One region of the Nitratireductor rhodophyticola genome, then DNA from elsewhere that is predicted to be linked to it. Evidence: predicted binding sites of a transcription regulator. Region 1 holds the regulator's gene; each other region holds the start of a gene.

Region 1 (5,868 bases):
CGCAGGATCGAGGGCGACCCCGCCTTTGCCGAGGTGCCGAAGAGCTTCGAGGCACTGCGGCCCGTTCTTGCCGAACGCGGCGTGGCACTCGCCTCGGATACGCAGGACTACATGATCCCCATCGCACTCGACCTCAACGCCATGCAGGACAATGCAGCGTTGATCGGTACGGTGATCGCGATCCTTCTGTCGCTTGGCGGCGCCTTTCTCGGTCTGCGGAGCGTGCGTCCGCGCGGTCGGGCCAGGAACAATGTCGAGCGTGTCATCACCTGGGGCCTGCTGGCCGCCTCCACCATCGCCATCCTGACGACGGTGGGCATCGTCTTCTCGATGCTGTTCGAGACGATCCACTTCTTCCGCTCGGTGTCGCTGAGCAACTTCTTTTTCGGGACCGTCTGGGACCCGCGTTTCGCCGCTGCCGGTGCAGAGGCGCAGGAGGGGCAGTTCGGTCTCATTCCGCTGCTTGCCGGCACGGTCTATATCGCCTTCGTGGCGATGCTGTTCGCCGTTCCGGTCGGTCTGATGGCTGCGATCTACATGGCCGAGTACGCCTCCAAGCGCGTGCGTTCGGTGGTCAAGCCCCTGCTTGAGGTTCTGGCCGGCATTCCGACCATCGTCTACGGCTTCTTCGCCCTGGTCACGGTCGGTCCGTTCCTGCGCGACATGAGCGCGGCGATCGCCGGCGGCCCCGGCTTTATTCAGGCCCAGAGCGTTCTGACGGCGGGTCTCGTTATGGGCATCATGTTGATCCCGTTCGTCTCGTCGCTGTCGGACGACATCATCACCGCCGTGCCACGCGCCATGCGTGACGGTTCGCTCGGGCTTGGCGCGACGCGTTCCGAAACCATCAAGCGCGTCATCATGCCCGCCGCGCTGCCGGGCATTGTCGGGGCGCTGCTTCTCACGGCGTCGCGTGCCATCGGTGAGACCATGATCGTGGTTCTGGCCGCAGGCGTCGCCGCCAATCTCACGCTCAACCCGTTCGAGGCAATGACAACGATCACCGTCAAGATCGTCAATCAGCTCACCGGGGACCTCGAGTTCACCTCGCCGCAGACACTGGTGGCCTTCGCGCTGGGCATGACCCTGTTCGTGCTCACGCTCGGCATGAACATCTTCGCGCTGTACATCGTGCGCAAATACCGGGAGCAATACGAATGACCGACGCTGTCTACAAAGGGGGCGATGCTCCCCGCGCAGCCGCGCGCCGAGACATCGGCATCAAGAAGCGTTATGCGGCAGAGCAGCGGTTCCGGATGTACGGCATCATCGCGATCGCCATCGGCATCTTCTTTCTGGCCGCGCTTTTGTGGTCGGTGGTGTCCAACGGTTACACCGCTTTCTGGCAGAGCTCCATCAATCTGGATGTCACCTTCGCCGAGAATGTGATCGATCCGGACAATGAGCGCGCCACCGACCCGAACGCGCTTCTGACGGCCAATTATCCGAAACTTGCGACAGATGCCCTGGTGACGAAGCTAGGGGTCGACCCGGAGAACCGCAAGCTGGTTCGCGAGGTGGGCGGTCTGATCTCGAACGGGGTTCGCACCCAGTTGCGCGACATGGTGGTGGCGGACCCGTCGATCATCGGCACGACCCGGAATGTGTGGGTGCTCGCGAGCGGCGATGTGGATTCTGCCGTGAAGGGTCAGGTCAACCTCGACGTGGATGAAAGCCGCCGCAAGGTCTCCGACCAGCAGCTTGAATGGATGCGCGCGATGGAAGCCGATGGCGTTCTGGAACAGCGCTTCAATTCGGGGCTTTTCACCCGAGGTGCCTCGAGCCGGCCCGAAACGGCAGGCATGGGCGTCGCTATTGTCGGCTCGATCTACATGATGCTGATCGTGCTCGTCCTGGCGCTGCCGATCGGTGTTGCCGCCTCGATCTACCTCGAGGAGTTCGCGCCGCAGAACAAGCTGACCGATCTGATCGAGGTCAACATCAACAATCTGGCGGCCGTGCCGTCCATCGTCTTCGGCCTCCTCGGCCTCGCCGTGTTCATCAATTTCATGCATCTGCCACGCTCTGCTTCTCTTGTGGGCGGTCTGGTGCTGACGCTGATGACATTGCCGACGATCATTATCGCAACGCGCGCAGCGCTGCGGGCCGTGCCGCCGTCGATCCGCTCGGCAGCTCTCGGCCTTGGCGCTTCGCGCACACAGACGGTGTTTCACCATGTGCTGCCGCTGGCCGCGCCCGGCATTCTGACGGGCACGATCATCGGCCTGGCGCAGGCGCTTGGCGAGACGGCACCGCTGCTTCTGATCGGCATGGTGGCTTTCGTGGCCGATTACCCGACCACGCCGCTCGATCCCGCAACGGCGCTGCCGGTTCAGATCTATATGTGGGCGAACGAAGCCGAACGCGCGTTTGTCGAGCGTACTTCGGGCGCTATCATCGTATTGCTGCTGTTCCTCGCCGTGATGAACATCACCGCCATTATTCTGCGGCGGCGCGTCGAGCGTCGCTGGTAACGGAGTGGAAGGACATGAATATGCTCACTGATGCTGCTGTCGAAGAAGCACTGGATGCGAGCCAGAAGCCAAGGCCCCTCAAGATGCGCGGCGAGAATGTGCGTGTCTTCTACGGCGAGAAGCAGGCGCTTTTCGATGTGAACCTGGATGTCCTGGAGAACCAGGTCACGGCGCTGATCGGCCCTTCGGGCTGCGGCAAGTCCACGTTCCTGCGCTGTCTCAACCGCATGAACGACACGATCGATATCTGCCGCATCGAAGGCAGGATCACGCTCGACGAGCAGGACATCTACGATCCCAGGATCGACGTGGTGGAATTGCGCGCCCGCGTCGGCATGGTGTTCCAGAAGCCAAACCCGTTCCCCAAGTCGATCTATGAGAACATCGCCTACGGACCGCGCATTCACGGTCTGGCATCGAAGAAGGCGGAGTTCGACGAGATCGTCGAGTCCAGCCTGCAGAAGGCCGGTCTCTTCAACGAGGTGAAGGACCGTTTGCATGAGCCTGGAACGGGTCTCTCCGGCGGCCAGCAGCAGCGTTTATGCATTGCGCGTGCCATCGCGGTTTCGCCCGAGGTGATCCTCATGGACGAACCGTGCTCGGCGCTCGACCCCATCGCCACCGCCAAGGTGGAGGAGCTGATCGACGAGCTGCGCGAGAATTACACCATCGTCATCGTCACGCACTCCATGCAGCAGGCGGCGCGCGTGTCGCAGCGCACGGCCATGTTCCATCTGGGCAACCTTGTCGAGGAAGGCCCGACGGACAAGATGTTCACCAATCCGGATGACAAGCGCACCCAGGATTACATCACCGGCCGCTTCGGTTGACGCACAGATAAGGAACCAGATCATGGGCGAGCACACAGTCAGCTCCTTCGATGAGGAACTCGGTGAGATCGACCGCCTCATCCGCGATATGGGCGATCTCTCCGGTGCGATGACCCGCGCCTCAACCAATGCCCTGCTCAACTCCGACACTGCGCTCGCGCAGCGTGTCATCTCCGACGACACGATCATGGATGCCAAGCAGCGCGATCTCGACGAGCGTGCGATCACGCTGATTGCCAAGCGCCAGCCGATGGCGCAGGACCTGCGCAGCGTTGTGGGTGCCATTCGCATGGCAGCCGACCTGGAGCGCATTGGCGATCTCGCCAAGAACATCGCCAAGCGCGTGAGCGCGGTCGGGCAGAGCGCCACGCCGCGCACGCTCGCCCATTCCATCGATGCGATGGCAGGTCTGGTGCTGCATCAGGTCAATGCGGTGGTCGAGCACTATGTGAAGCGCGATGCCGAAGCGCTGATCCGGTTGCGCGACGAGGATGAGAAGATCGACATTCAGTATACGTCGGTGTTTCGCGAACTGCTGACCTACATGATGGAGGATCCGCGCAATATCACGTCGTGCACGCATCTTCTGTTTTGCGCCAAGAATCTCGAACGCATCGGCGATCACGTGACGAATATCGCCGAAAATGCCTATTATGTGGTGACGGGGGAACAGCTTCCGGTCCAGCGGCCGAAGCTCGATGAAACACAGATGACGGTCGATGCGGATGCGTAGACGGCCGTAGCAATGCCCTAGGAGAATGCCTTCCATGATTGCCCCCAAGGTCATGGTCGTTGAAGACGACGAACCGCTCTGCGTCCTGCTGAAATACAATCTGGAGGCCGAGGGTTATCAGGTAGAGATGATTTCGCGCGGCGATGAAGCCGAGGTGCGCCTGCAGGAAAATGTCCCGGATCTGCTCGTTCTGGACTGGATGGTCCCGGCTGTGTCGGGCATCGAACTGTGTCGCCGGCTTCGCATGCGCCCGGAAACCGAGCGCCTGCCGATCATCATGCTCACCGCGCGCGGTGAGGAAAGCGACCGCGTGCGCGGACTTTCCACCGGCGCCGACGATTATCTCGTGAAGCCCTTTTCGACACCGGAGTTCGTGGCGCGTGTCCGCGCGCTCCTGCGCCGGGCCAAGCCGGAAGTGCTGTCAACGGTTCTCTCCGTCGGCGACATTGTGCTCGACCGGGAATCGCACCGCGTTTACCGGCGCAAGAATGAAATCCGTCTCGGACCGACAGAGTTCCGTCTTCTGGAATTCATGATGCAGCATCCCGGCCGCGTTTTCTCGCGCAGCCAGCTGCTCGACAATGTCTGGGGTGAAACGATCTATATCGATGAGCGCACGGTTGACGTCCATGTGGGCCGGTTGCGCAAGGCCGTGAATCAGGGCCGGCTTCCCGACGTGATCCGCACCATTCGCGGCGCCGGCTACGCGATCCGTGAAGCCTGAGACAGACCGACACAAAAACCCCGGCGCAATTGCCGGGGTTTTTGTATGTCGTTGCAGTCGGTTCGATCACTTCATGAGCGTGCTTGCGGGCCTGCCATGTTCGTTCCGGGCAACCGCAAAGCTCGTCACCGGCTCAAGGGTGGCCGTCAGCTTGCCGTCGTCCGTAACGTCCCATTCCAGAACCGCGTCGTCATAGACGAGCGCCGGATCAACATAGACACATGTCGCCATAACACGCGGAGCCTCGCTTTCGAGCTCACGCATCGAGACGGGCCTTTCCGCCTCGCACTCCTCGAATGTCTCATAGACAGGCGTGGGGGCGGGCAATTCGCGGCATTCGGCCATGTTGCCGGAGCAGCCGACAATCAGAAGAAGCGCAGCGATGTGTTCCATGGCATTCTCCTTTCATTGTCTCCCCGAAGCGGAAGCCATGGAAGGTCCGCCTCGCCGGGTGCCGCATTCGTTTACGTCATTGTCCCCTTGTTTAACCGCGTCTCCTCAGCAGTCCCATGATCAGGGAAATGGCGAGAAGAGCGAGGAAAATATAGAACAGGATCTGCGCGATTCCTGCGGACGCGCCTGCAATCCCACCGAAGCCGAGGGCGCCGGCGATGAGCGCCACGACCAGAAATATAAGTGCCCAGTAAAGCATGCTGTCTCTCCGTTTAGTTATGGCTCCTAAACGCCTGCGCAGGGAGATTGGTTCCCGATCGAAAGAAAACCGGCAAAATAAAAGGCCGCCCGTGGAGGGGCGGCCCTTCGGAAGCGGTGAAGCCAGCACTCAATCAGGCAGCGGCGCGTGCCTGGTGATCGAAGAACAGCGCCTGACTGATCAGCGCCTTGACCATTTCGGGACTGAACGGCTTGGTGACCAGGAAAGTCGGCTCCGGGCGTTCGCCGGTCAGCAATCTCTCCGGGAAAGCCGTGATGAAGATGACGGGAACGGTCGCCGCTTCGAGAATTTCGTTCACGGCATCGAGGCCCGAGCTTCCATCCGCAAGCTGGATATCGGCAAGCACCATTTTCGGCTGTGTCTTCGCGAACATCTCTACAGCCTGCTTGTGCGTGCGGGCGTTGCCGACAACCCGATGACCGAGGCTTTCGACC
Region 2 (5,868 bases), on a different contig from region 1:
AGGCCTTTGACGAAAAGGCGCTGCATGAAGATCACGACCGCCACCGGCGGCAGAACGGCCAGCGTCGCCGCCGCCATGGTCACGGGCCAGTTGCCGTAGTCATCGGCGGTCGGCATCATCTGTTTCAGACCCATCACGATGGTGTTCATTTCCGGCTTGGTCGTGATCAGAAGCGGCCAGAGGAACTGGTTCCAACCGTAGATGAAGAGGATCACGAATAGCGCCGCGATGTTGGTCACCGAGAGCGGCAGGAGAATGTCCTTGAAAAAGCGCAGCGGCCCCGCACCGTCGACACGCGCAGCCTCCACCAGCTCATCCGGCACGGTCATGAAGAACTGGCGGAACAGGAAGGTGGCGGTGGCCGAGGCGATCAGCGGCAGGATCAGGCCGGTGTAGGAATTGAGCATGCCGAGCGAAGCGACAACCTCATAGGTCGGCACGATGCGCACCTCCACCGGCAGCATCAGCGTCATGAAGATCGCCCAGAAAGCAAGCATGCGAAACGGAAAGCGGAAATAGACGATCGCATAGGCCGACAGGATCGAAATGGCGATCTTGCCGATGGCGATGCCCATGGCCATGACGAAAGAATTGAACAGCATGCGCCCCACCGGCGCGGTGATGCCGGAAGTGAGCGCTTCGCTATAATTGTCAATGAAATGCGGTCCCGGCACCAGCGGCATGGGCGGGCGGATGATCTCGAAATGCGTCAGCGTCGAGCCGACAAAGGTGAGATAGATCGGGAAGCAGACGATGGCGATGCCGATGATCAGCACCGCATGCATCAGGATCGTGCCAAAGCCCTGTTTTTCAACCATGTTCCGCCCTCCTCAATAGTGCACGCGCCGCTCGATGAAGCGGAACTGGATGACGGTGAGAATGCCCACGACAACCATGAGGATGACCGACTGGGCGGCGGAGGAGCCGAGATCCTGCCCGACGAACCCGTCGGAATAGACCTTGTAGACGAGGATGGTGGTGGACTGGCCCGGCCCGCCGGACGTCATGGTGTGGATGATGCCGAAGGTCTCGAAGAAGGCGTAGACGATGTTGACCACCAGCAGGAAGAATGTGGTGGGCGACAGAAGCGGGAAGATGATGGTGCGGAAGCGGTGCCATTTGCCCGCGCCATCGATCGCCGCCGCCTCGATCAGGCTTTTGGGGATCGCCTGAAGGCCGGCGAGGAAAAACAGGAAATTGTAGCTGATCTGCTTCCACGCGGCGGCGAGAATGACCAGCGTCATCGCCTGACCGCCATCAAGCACCGGGTTCCAGTCGATCCCAATGGCCTTCATGTAGAAAGCGATTACGCCGATTGAGGGCTGGAACATGAAGAGCCACATCACGCCAGCAACGGCAGGGGCCACGGCATAAGGCCATATAAGCAGCGTCTTGTAAGCCCCCGCCCCCTTGATGACCTGATCGGCCATCACGGCAAAGAGCAGCGCGACCGACATGGAGACCAGCGTCACGAAGAAGGTGAACACGGCCGTGGTGACGAAGGACTGAAGATAGTACCGGTCGTTGAAGAGATACTCGAAATTCGAAAACCAGACAAAGCGCGCTCCAAGCCCGAACGGATCGGGCAGAAGCAGGGACTGGTAGAGGGCCTGCGCGGCGGGCCAGAAGAAGAAAACAATCGTCACCACCAGCTGCGGTGTCAGCAGCAAGTATGGCAACAACCGGTTGTCGAAGGTAACGCGCTTTTCCATGGGCCGACCGGATAAGAAAGGGCCGGCAAGATTGCTGCCGGCCCTGAGATTTCAAAGACTTAGCGCGTCGACTGCTCGAAGCGGCGCAGGAGCTCATTGCCGCGGCTCACGGCCTCGTCGAGCGCCGCTTTGGCGTCCTTCTGGCCCTGCCAGACGGCTTCCAGTTCCTCGTCGATGATGGCGCGTATCTGGTCGAAATTGCCCAGGCGAATGCCCTTGGAGTTTTCCGTCGGAGCCTTGCCGGTCATCTGCAGGATAGCGACGTCGGTGCCAGGGTTCTCGTTGTAGAAGCCCTGCTCCTTGGTCAGCTCATAGGCAGCCGTGGTGATCGGCAGATAGCCGGTGTCCTGGTGCCACTGAGCCTGCACTTCAGCGCTGGACAGGTAATTCAGGAACGCGGCAACGCCGGCATATTCCTCGGCCTCATGGCCCGACATGACCCACAGCGAAGCGCCACCGATGATGGTGTTGTAGGGCGCGCCTTCCGCATCCGGCCAGTAAGGCAGGTTGGTCACGGTGAAGGGGAAGTCGGCCTCGGCCTTCACGCCGGCGTAACCGGCCGACGATTCGGTGAACATGGCGCACTCGCCCGAGCGGAAACGCGCACCGCCCTCATTGCGGCGGCCCGAATAGCTGAAGAGGCCTTCCTTGGCCCATTCGCCCATCTTGTCGATGTGCTTCACCTGCAGGTCGCCATTGAAGGCAAGCTCGGTGTTGGTGCCGGCAAACCCGTTGGCTTCGGTGGCGAAGGGCACATTGTGGTAGGCGCTCAGATTCTCGAGATGAACCCATGACTGCCAGGCCGTCGTCAGCGGGCATTCAGAGCCGGCTTCCTTGAGCTTGACGAGGATTTCCTCAACCTCCGGCCAGGTGGCAGGCTTCGTCTCGGGATCGAGACCGGCTTCCTCCAGTGCATTCTTGTTGATGTAGAGAACAGGCGTCGAGGAGTTGTAGGGCAGCGACAGCATTTCGCCGTCGGTGTTGGTGTAGTAGCCGGCAACCGGAGCAAGGTAGGCGCTCGGATCGAACGCGGCCTCAGCCTCGGCCATCACTTCATAGACCGGCTTGATCGCGCCCTTGGCAGCCATCATCGTGGCCGTGCCGACCTCGAACACCTGCAGAATGTGCGGCTGCTCGCCGGCGCGGAAGGCGGCGATGCCGGCATTCAGGGCTTCCGAGTAGTTGCCTTTGAGCGTGGCAACGACTTCATAGTCATCCTGACTGGCGTTGAAATCCGAGACCTGCTTTTCCAGAAGTTCACCAAGACGACCGGTAAAGGCATGCCAGAACTGGACCTGGGTCTGCGCCTGTGCGACGCCGATCATTGCCGGAAGCGCCACAGTCAACGCTGTGGCTGCGGAAAGCATTGCGCGAAGTTTCATGTTTCATCTCCCTGTAGCGTCGAACGCCGGTTTAGGACCGGTCTCTATTGGTCGGCTATTGTTACGGTTGGATGACAGCATCTGCAGAATGCATTGTCCATACCTTTTCCGTTATGGAAATTTCATGCTGGGATCATGTTTTGACGCGGTTGGCCTTGTCTACAGCGGTCCTATACAAGGGCAGGGATCGAATCGGTTCAGGGCTTGAGGGACAATGGCAATCATAGCGCGTCTGGCAGCGGGTGCGATTACGCTGTTCGCACGCTTCATCACCGCCGTGCGGGCCGACTGGGAGGGCATTGAGCCAGTCCCGCGGCAACGGGTCTATTTTGCCAACCATGTCAGCCACGGCGACTTTATCCTGCTGTGGACAGTTCTGCCTGCCCGCATGCGCCGGCAAACCCGACCGGTGGCCGGCGCAGACTACTGGCTGAAATCCCCCACGCGCCGTTTCATCGGCCGAGACGTATTCAATGCAGTGCTGATCGACAGGAACCGCGACACGCGCGCAAGCGATCCCATAGGGCAGATGGCCGACGCGCTCGATGGAGGCGCTTCCCTCATCATCTTTCCCGAAGGCACGCGCAATGAAACCGATGCCGCTCTTCTTCCTTTCAAGAGCGGAATCTTTCATCTCGCAAAAGCGCGGCCCGACGTGGATTTCGTGCCGGTCTGGATCGACAATCTGAACCGCGTCATGCCCAAGGGAGAGTTCGTTCCCGTGCCGCTTATCTGCACGGTTACCTTCGGTGCGCCGTTGCGTGTCGGCAAAGACGAAACCAAGGACGCTTTCCTCACCCGCGCGCGCAACGCGCTCTTATCCCTGTCCGGCGTCAAACAAGGGAACGCGTGATGACCGAGCACCAGATCGATCTTCTGAAACTGCTCGGCGGACTTGCCGCCGTTCTCGTTGCCGCCTCGCTTGTGGGACATCTCCTCCAGCGCAGGCTTTCACCCGACGGGTCCAATGCCGTCATCGAAAACCTCAACGACCGGGTAAACGCCTGGTGGGTGATGATCATCCTGATGGGCGGTGCGCTGCTCTTCGGCCGGATGGGTGCGATCCTTCTCTTCGGCTTCGCCTCTTTCGCTGCCTTACGCGAATTCGTGACGCTGACCGACACGCGGCGCGGCGATCACTGGGCGCTCGCTTCCGCCTTCTTCCTCGTGCTGCCGCTTCAATACTATCTCGTCTATATCGACTGGTATGGGCTCTATTCGATCCTCGTGCCGGTCTACGCATTTCTCCTGATGCCCATCGTCTCGGCACTGCGGGGCGATACGGATCATTTCCTTGTGCGGGTGGCGGAAGTGCAATGGGCGCTGATGATCTGCGTCTTCTGCGTTTCCCATGTGCCGGCACTGCTCACGCTGCAGATCCCCGGCTATGAAGGGCGCAACCTGCTCCTGATCGCCTTCCTGGTGGTCGTCGTGCAGTCGAGCGACGTGCTGCAATATGTTTGGGGCAAGCTCATCGGACGCACCAAAATCGCGCCGAAGCTCTCTCCATCGAAGACGGTGGAGGGGTTTGTCGGCGGTGCGCTGAGCGCCACACTCGTCGGTGCGGCCCTCTTCTGGATGACACCGTTCACCCCGGTTCAGGCGGGACTGCTGTCCTTTGTCATCGTGCTCATGGGCTTTTTCGGCGGGCTCGTCATGTCGGCCATCAAGCGCGACCGTGGCGTGAAGGACTGGGGACACCTGATCGCCGGCCATGGCGGCTTCATCGATCGGCTGGATTCGGTGATCTTCTCGGCCCCCATCTTCTTTCACCTCGTGCGCTACTGGTGGTCTCTTACATGAAAACGGCGCTGGCCCGGCTGGCGAAAAGCAGCGCCGTGCACATGGGTTTTGCCTTTCTCGCCATGGGCGCGTGGGCGGTGTTTGCCAACCGGGGGTATGCAATGCCCGGCCCATTGCTGGCGGGCGTCGTTCAGGGAAGCCTCTCCGCCTGCATAACCCTTTTCCTCAAGCGGTTCATCGAAACGCTGGTGGCGCGCCATGAGGGGCTTTCCGGCCTCGTTCTGCCTCCGCTCTACGCAGGCCTCACCTCGCTGACCCTTCTCTACGCCATTCACAGCCTTGCCGGGACGCCCGAAATTCTGGCAACGATCACCGTACCGTTGACGGTCGCAACATCTTATGCGGCCCTCTATACCTACACCCTATGGAGTGCCCGACCGTGAGCGAGACCGAAAACCGCCGCCCATTGGCCAGCCGCGACACCGGCTGGGCCCACACCGTGACACGCTGGCTGGCCGCGACCTCCATCACACCCAACCAGATCTCCATGGCGAGCATGGGGTTTGCAGCGCTCGCCGGCCTCGCCTTCTGGCAGACGGGCGAGACCGATGGCGCGGCCAGGCTGGCGTTCCTTTTTCTGGGCGGCCTTTTTGTGCAATGCCGCCTCCTGTGCAACCTCTTCGATGGAATGGTGGCCGTGGAGGCGGGCAAGGGTTCGCCGGATGGCGCCTTCTGGAACGAATTCCCCGACCGTGTGGCCGATATCGCGATCCTCGTCGGCGTGGGTTATGGCGTGGGTCTACCGGCGCTCGGCTGGGCCGCCGCCGGCTTCGCCGTTCTCACCGCCTATGTGCGTGAGCTTGGACGCGCCTGTGGCCGAGAGGCAGACTTTTCCGGTCCCATGGCCAAGCCGCATCGCATGACTGCAATCACGGCCGCTGCGGCACTTTCGCTGTTCGAACCGTTGTGGAGCGGGCACGGCGTGGTGCTGACAGTGGCGCTCTGGATCGTTGCCCTTGGCGCCGCATTGA
Region 3 (5,868 bases), on a different contig from region 1:
TGAGCGCGGCACGAAAGCGCTCAAGCAGCGGGCGCTGAAAAACATCCGTGTGGCGCGCGACGATGGCGTTGGCTTCGGTTTCGGTCATGGTCAGCCTCCCCGGCCGAATTCGAATGCCTGCCTGCCGACGAGGCGCCCGCGCAGCCAGGCCGAAAGCTGGTCGACCGCGACGATGGTGCAGAACAGGAGAAGGATGATGGCGAGCGTCTTTGCCTCATGCGTGCGACTGATCGAGAGGCGCAGCGCCTCGCCGATACCGCCGCCCCCCACTGCACCGATAATGGTGGAAGCGCGCACATTGATCTCGAAACGCAGGAGCGCGTAGCTCAGGAAGTTGGGCATGACCTGCGGCACGATGGCGAACCACACGCGCTCGGTCCAGTTCGCACCGGCAGCGCGCAGGCCCTCCTCGGCTTTCATGTCGGCGTTCTCGACCACTTCGAAGAACATCTTGCCGAGCGCACCGACCGTGTGGATCGACACGGCAATGATGGCAGGCACGGCACCGATGGTCAGCACGGCCAGAAAAAAGCCGGCGATGACGATCTCGGGAAAGGCGCGCAGCAGTTCCATGAAACGGCGCACGAAGAAGCGCAGCCAGCGCCGGGTCGTCAGATTCGATGCTGCCAGAAAGCAAAGGACGAAGCCAAGGCCGAAGCCGATCAGCGTGGAAACCAGCGCAATGTTGATGGTCTCCAGCATCTTGTAGAAATATTCGGGCAGATAGAACGTCTCGGTGAGATAGATCCGCCCATCGGGATAATTGTATTTCAGGCTGCCATCGTCATAGGGCGAGGGCAGGTCGAAAAGGGCGCGCCAGATTTCCCAGCCATCGCGCGGCATCATCTGTCCCACGAAATCGAACAGATAGGGCAGGCGGTCGAAGAACTTGCCGGCGTTCGATTCATTGGCAAACCAGAGCGAACCGCTCATGGCGAGAACCATGAACACGATGCCGCCAATGGTGTAGAGACGACGGCGTCCGGCCAGTTCGCGCCAGTGGCGCTCCACGGCCTGGCCGGCTTCGGAAAGAAGCGGGGAATGGGTCGTTGCTGTCATGTCTGGCACGCCTGTGCGACAACGCCGCCGGCACGGGCCGGCGGCGTGTCAGATTGCGGGAAAGGGATCAGGAACCGATCTTGGAGCGACGGGCGTCGATGATCGGCTCGTAGAATGCCGGCGTCACTTCGGTGTAGCCCTTGTAGTCGCCGCCCTGGATGGCTGCGAAGCACTCCGGATCGGCTTCCGGCATTTCCATCATGAAGGTCTTGAACTTGGTCTTCATGTCGGCGTCCATGGAGGTGCGAACCACGACCGGACCATTCGGGATCAGCGGGGACTTCCAGAGCTCAACCAGATCGTCCATGTCGAGAATACCCTTCTCGACCATCTTGTGCAGGTTGCCGGAGGTGTAGCCGTCGGAGAACTCGCCAACACCGGAAGCCCAGGTCGTGCCGGCGTCGAACGTGCCTTTCACCACTTCGAGAACGAGGTTCTCGTGGCCGCCACCGAAGCCGGTCTCGCCAAAGAACTCTTCAACAGTAGCGCCGACTGCCTTGGGCAGCGTGACGGCGGGAACGAGGTAACCGGAGGTGGAATCCGGGTCGGCGAAGCCGAGCTTCTTGCCCTTCATGTCTTCCAGCGACTTGATGCCGGAATCCTTGCGGGCCACCATGACCGAGTGATAGCCGGTGGAGCCGTCGGTCTGCACGGTGGTGAGGATCGGCTCAACGGCTTCCGGATCTTCCAGATAGACCTTCGCATAGCCCGAAGCGCCGAGCTCGGCATAGTCGAGCGTGCCGCCAAGCAGGCCCTGGATCACGCCGTCATAGTCGGCAGCCGGGAACAGAGCGACCTTCTCGACGCCCAGAACCTCGGGAAGCTTGTCGACCATGCAGGAGAAGTTGCGCAGGCGGTCGGCTTCGTTTTCGCCGCCGAGAATGCCGATGCGGAACTCCTTCAGGTCTTCGGCCTGTGCGCCGCCGACCATCATTGCGGTGAGCGCTACGGCGCCCATAAGAGCTTTCTTGAACATGACGTCTCTCCATTTGGGTGCCGGCTTTTCCCGCCGGCGGGTTTTCAGGCAGAGCGGCCCGTTACGCGGGCCAGGCGATCCCGTGGGTCAGACGGCGGCGAGCGCCGGTTGCGCCTGACCGGTCGATTTCCTTGCCGGCTGTGGAGCCGGGACATTGATGCTGGTGGAAGTGATGGCTTCGGAAAGCTCCGCGCCTTCCTCGCCGCCGTAAATGGTGCGCACCGCTTCGCTGGTCAGCGCCTCGGGTGGGCCGTCGAAGACCACAGCGCCCTTGGCCATGCCGACAATGCGGTTGCAATAGGCGCGCGCCGTGTCGAGCGTGTGCAGGTTGGTGATGACGGTGATGCCTTCGCGGGCGTTGATATCGGCCAGCGAGTCCATCACCACCTTGGCGTTGAGCGGATCGAGCGAGGCGATCGGCTCGTCGGCGAGGATCACCTTCGGCTCCTGCATGAGTGCGCGGGCGATCGCCACACGCTGCTGCTGGCCGCCGGAAAGCGTGCCGGCGCGCTGCAGCGCCGTCTGGGCGATGTCGAGGCGCTCCAGTGCGGCGATGGCGCGGATGCGCTCCTCGCGGGTGAACATGTTCATCAGGTTGAGAACGGTGGAACGATGGTTGAGGCGCCCGAGCAGGACGTTGGTCAGCACGTCGAGGCGCGGCACCAGATTGAACTGCTGGAAGATCATGGCGCAGTCGCGTTGCCAGCGGCGAAGCTCCGCCCCTCTGAGGGCCGATACCTCTTTGCCATGAAAAGTGATCGAGCCCTCTGAAGGATCGATCAGCCGGTTGATCATGCGCAGAAGCGTCGATTTTCCGGCGCCCGAGCGGCCAATGACGCCGACCATCTGGCCCTGTTCGATTTCCAGTTCCACGTCGCGCACGGCCGTGTTCTGTCCGAAGCGTCGGGTGACCTGTCGAATTTCAAGCATTTGCTGATCCCGTTAAGCGCCTTGTTGCGGCTCTCCCGCGGGCTTTCCGCCCTTGTTGCTCTTTCGCCTAATGGGTGTGGATGAAACCTGGATGTCGCCTGGGTGACGGTTTTTTGACAGTGCACAGCTCCGGCAGGTACGGGGCGATACGCATCGAATGCGGTTCTCTGCCGGATGTGTTAGTGGGTCCTGCCCCTAAGGGGCACCGTCTGGAGGGAAACAAACCATGAGTACGAAGCATTCCGGCACGTGTCTGTGTGGCACGGTGAGATTTGAGATCTCAGGCACATTCGAGCGCTTTTATCTGTGTCACTGTTCACGATGCAGGAAAGGATCGGGCTCCGCCCATGCGGCCAATCTGTTTTCGAGCGAGGCCGAGATCACCTGGCTTTCAGGCGAAGACTGTATCGAGAGTTATCGCGTGCCCGATGCGCGACACAGGAGAAGCTTCTGCCGAACCTGTGGTTCAGCTTTGCCGAGGGTGGAGGCGGGGGGCGCGATGGTCGTCGTTCCTGCCGGCAGCCTCGATACGCCCGTTGATATCCGGCCCAACGCGCATATCTGTCTTTCCAGCCGGGCGAACTGGGATGACGGGCTGGATGAGGTACCCCGGCTGGACGGCCTGCCGGGGTGATGCGTGAAATGGTTAGCGAGGGCCGCAGAGCCGCTTTCTTGCGGCTGCGTACTCGTCCGCAAGCCGATCCACCAGCGCCTCTGCGCCGGTGATCTCGCTCACCGCACCGACACCCTGTCCGCTGCCCCAGATATCGCGCCAGGCCTTTGCATCGGCGCTGGCGAAATTCATCTTCGACGGATCGGCTTCCGGCAGGTTGTCGGGGTCCATGCCGGCCTTGACGATGGAGCCTTTCAGATAATTGCCGTGCACGCCGGTAAAGAGGTTGGAATAGACGATATCGGCCGCGCGCGAAGAGACAATCATTTCCTTGTAATCGTCCGGCGCACGCGCTTCGTGTGTGGCGATGAACGGCGAGCCGATATAGGCGAGATCCGCGCCCATGGCCTGAGCGCCAAGAACCGCACCGCCATTGGCGATGGCGCCTGAAAGAAGCAGCGGCCCGTCGAACCACTGGCGGATTTCCTGCACCAGGGCAAAGGGAGAAAGCGTGCCTGCATGGCCGCCGGCCCCGGTTGCAACCGCGATCAGCCCGTCAGCGCCCTTTTCGATGGCCTTCCGTGCATGGCGGTCGTGAATGATGTCGTGCAGCACGATGCCGCCATAGGAATGGACGGCCTGGTTCACCTCCTCGACCGCGCCGAGCGAGGTGATGACGATCGGCACCTTGTGATCAACACAGACCCTCAGGTCGTGCTCCAGCCGGTCGTTGGAACGGTGAACGATCTGGTTGACCGCGAAGGGGGCGGAGGGGCGATCCGGGTTCTGTGCGTCATGCGCGGCGAGCTCTTCGGTGATCTGCGAAAGCCACTCGTCGAGCTGTTCCTTGGGGCGGGCGTTGAGCGCGGGAAACGAGCCCACCACGCCGGCCTTGCACTGCGCCACCACCAGCGGCGGATGCGAGATAATGAACAGAGGCGCGCCGACCACGGGCAAACGCAATGTGTCGAAAACGGCCGGAAGCGCCATTGGCTATCCCCTTAATTGACGTATTCGTAAACGTCAAAGCTTCTACAGCATCTCACCCCGTGTTGAAAACCTCCGGCCGCACATTTTGTGCCGATGCTTTCTCAGCCGGGCGCGATGTCGTTGTGCCGGCGCGCGAGGAAATCCTTCATCGCCGCAAGCCCGGCTTCAATGCCCCTGCGTCCGAAGCCAACGCGGAAGCGTCCCGCGGGGGTCTCCATCAGCTCTGACCGGTAGACCGAGGCGGGCAACAGCAGAACGCCCGCCTGCTCCACGAGATCATGACAGAACCGCTCGACACCGTCCCGCCCGTTGTAGCGTGGATAGGCAACGCAGCCGCCATCCGGGTGCCGCCAGTCGAACAGGTCCGGATACTCTGCGAAGAAAGTATCCATCTTCTCCAGATTCTCTGCGATAAGCGCGCGATTGCGCGCGAGGATCCGGTCGCTCACCGAAAGCGCCATGACCGCCAGCCGTTCGCTCGGGGCGGAATTGCAGATGGAGAGATAGTGCTTGTAGCGCTCCAGCTTTTGCAACAGCGCCGTGTCGCGGCTGGCGATCCAGCCGATACGCAGGCCCGGCAGGCCGTAGGCCTTGGACATGACGTTGAGGGAAACGCCCTTTTCATAGGCTTCCGCTGCCTGCGGCAGGCGCCCGGCCTCGTCGCGTTCGAGCAGGCGGTAGACCTCATCACTGAAAAGGTAGAGATCGTGCTCGCGGCACAGCGCCACGAGGGCCGCGAAATCCTCCTGCGGCATCAGGGCGCCGGTCGGATTGTTGGGCAGATTGACCGAGATGAGCTTCGTGTTGGGACGGATCGCGGCACGCACCGCATCGAGATCGAGCCGCCAGTTGTCGTTTTCCAGAAGCGGAACGCCGGTCACCGCGCACAGCCCCAGCGGCACGGTCTCCGCAGCCTGGTAGTTTGGAACGGAAACGATGGCGTGATCCTCGGATGAAAGCATCACCCGCATGGCCGCATAAATGCCTTCCTCCGCCCCAGCGAAGCAGAGAATGTCACGCGCGGAAAGACCGTCATAGGTGGCGGCAATGGCCTCGCGCAGGTCGGGCGCGCCCCATGTTTCCGTGTAGCCGAGCCACAGCGCATCGAGATTTTCACGCGCGGAAGGCCCGGCCATCTGCGTCAGTTCGCCAAGCGTCATGCTCTCCATGTCGGAAGCGGTCATGTGATGCCGGGCGTTGAACTCCCAGCGGGAAAAGTGAACCTCGAGCGCGAAATCCCGCATTCTGAACTCCTTGGGGCATGATTGGGATGGACATTGAACCGGATTCCACGTGCCTG

What was found. Region 1 encodes PhoB, which activates phosphate uptake and scavenging genes when phosphate is short. Its sites were predicted from a motif close to TGTCATNNANCTGTCAT; they were not measured.
Region 2: a site for PhoB is predicted at 3,155-3,171, ahead of ugpB (sn-glycerol-3-phosphate ABC transporter substrate-binding protein UgpB). Genes of this name have one in related genera too.
Region 3: a site for PhoB is predicted at 3,068-3,084, ahead of phnC (phosphonate ABC transporter ATP-binding protein). Genes of this name have one in related genera too.

What each region holds. Positions count from the first base shown of each region.
Region 1 covers NZ_JAHSSF010000003.1:324,272-330,139, reverse strand. Annotated here, with positions in the region: gene pstC (phosphate ABC transporter permease subunit PstC) at 1-1,161, shown strand, start outside; gene pstA (phosphate ABC transporter permease PstA) at 1,158-2,474, shown strand; gene pstB (phosphate ABC transporter ATP-binding protein PstB) at 2,489-3,304, shown strand; gene phoU (phosphate signaling complex protein PhoU) at 3,327-4,037, shown strand; gene phoB (phosphate regulon transcriptional regulator PhoB) at 4,075-4,761, shown strand; gene KUG85_RS12605 (hypothetical protein) at 4,828-5,154, opposite strand; gene KUG85_RS12600 (DUF1328 domain-containing protein) at 5,246-5,413, opposite strand; gene KUG85_RS12595 (response regulator) at 5,547-5,868, opposite strand, start outside.
Region 2 covers NZ_JAHSSF010000005.1:149,586-155,453, forward strand. Annotated here, with positions in the region: gene ugpE (sn-glycerol-3-phosphate ABC transporter permease UgpE) at 1-818, opposite strand, end outside; gene ugpA (sn-glycerol-3-phosphate ABC transporter permease UgpA) at 831-1,712, opposite strand; gene ugpB (sn-glycerol-3-phosphate ABC transporter substrate-binding protein UgpB) at 1,772-3,094, opposite strand; gene KUG85_RS19145 (lysophospholipid acyltransferase family protein) at 3,309-3,947, shown strand; gene KUG85_RS19150 (phosphatidate cytidylyltransferase) at 3,947-4,897, shown strand; gene KUG85_RS19155 (hypothetical protein) at 4,894-5,280, shown strand; gene KUG85_RS19160 (CDP-alcohol phosphatidyltransferase family protein) at 5,277-5,868, shown strand, end outside.
Region 3 covers NZ_JAHSSF010000002.1:261,758-267,625, forward strand. Annotated here, with positions in the region: gene phnE (phosphonate ABC transporter, permease protein PhnE) at 1-88, opposite strand, end outside; gene phnE (phosphonate ABC transporter, permease protein PhnE) at 91-1,059, opposite strand; gene phnD (phosphonate ABC transporter substrate-binding protein) at 1,127-2,035, opposite strand; gene phnC (phosphonate ABC transporter ATP-binding protein) at 2,123-2,965, opposite strand; gene KUG85_RS07000 (GFA family protein) at 3,192-3,599, shown strand; gene KUG85_RS07005 (NAD(P)H-dependent flavin oxidoreductase) at 3,612-4,568, opposite strand; gene KUG85_RS07010 (aminotransferase class I/II-fold pyridoxal phosphate-dependent enzyme) at 4,670-5,812, opposite strand.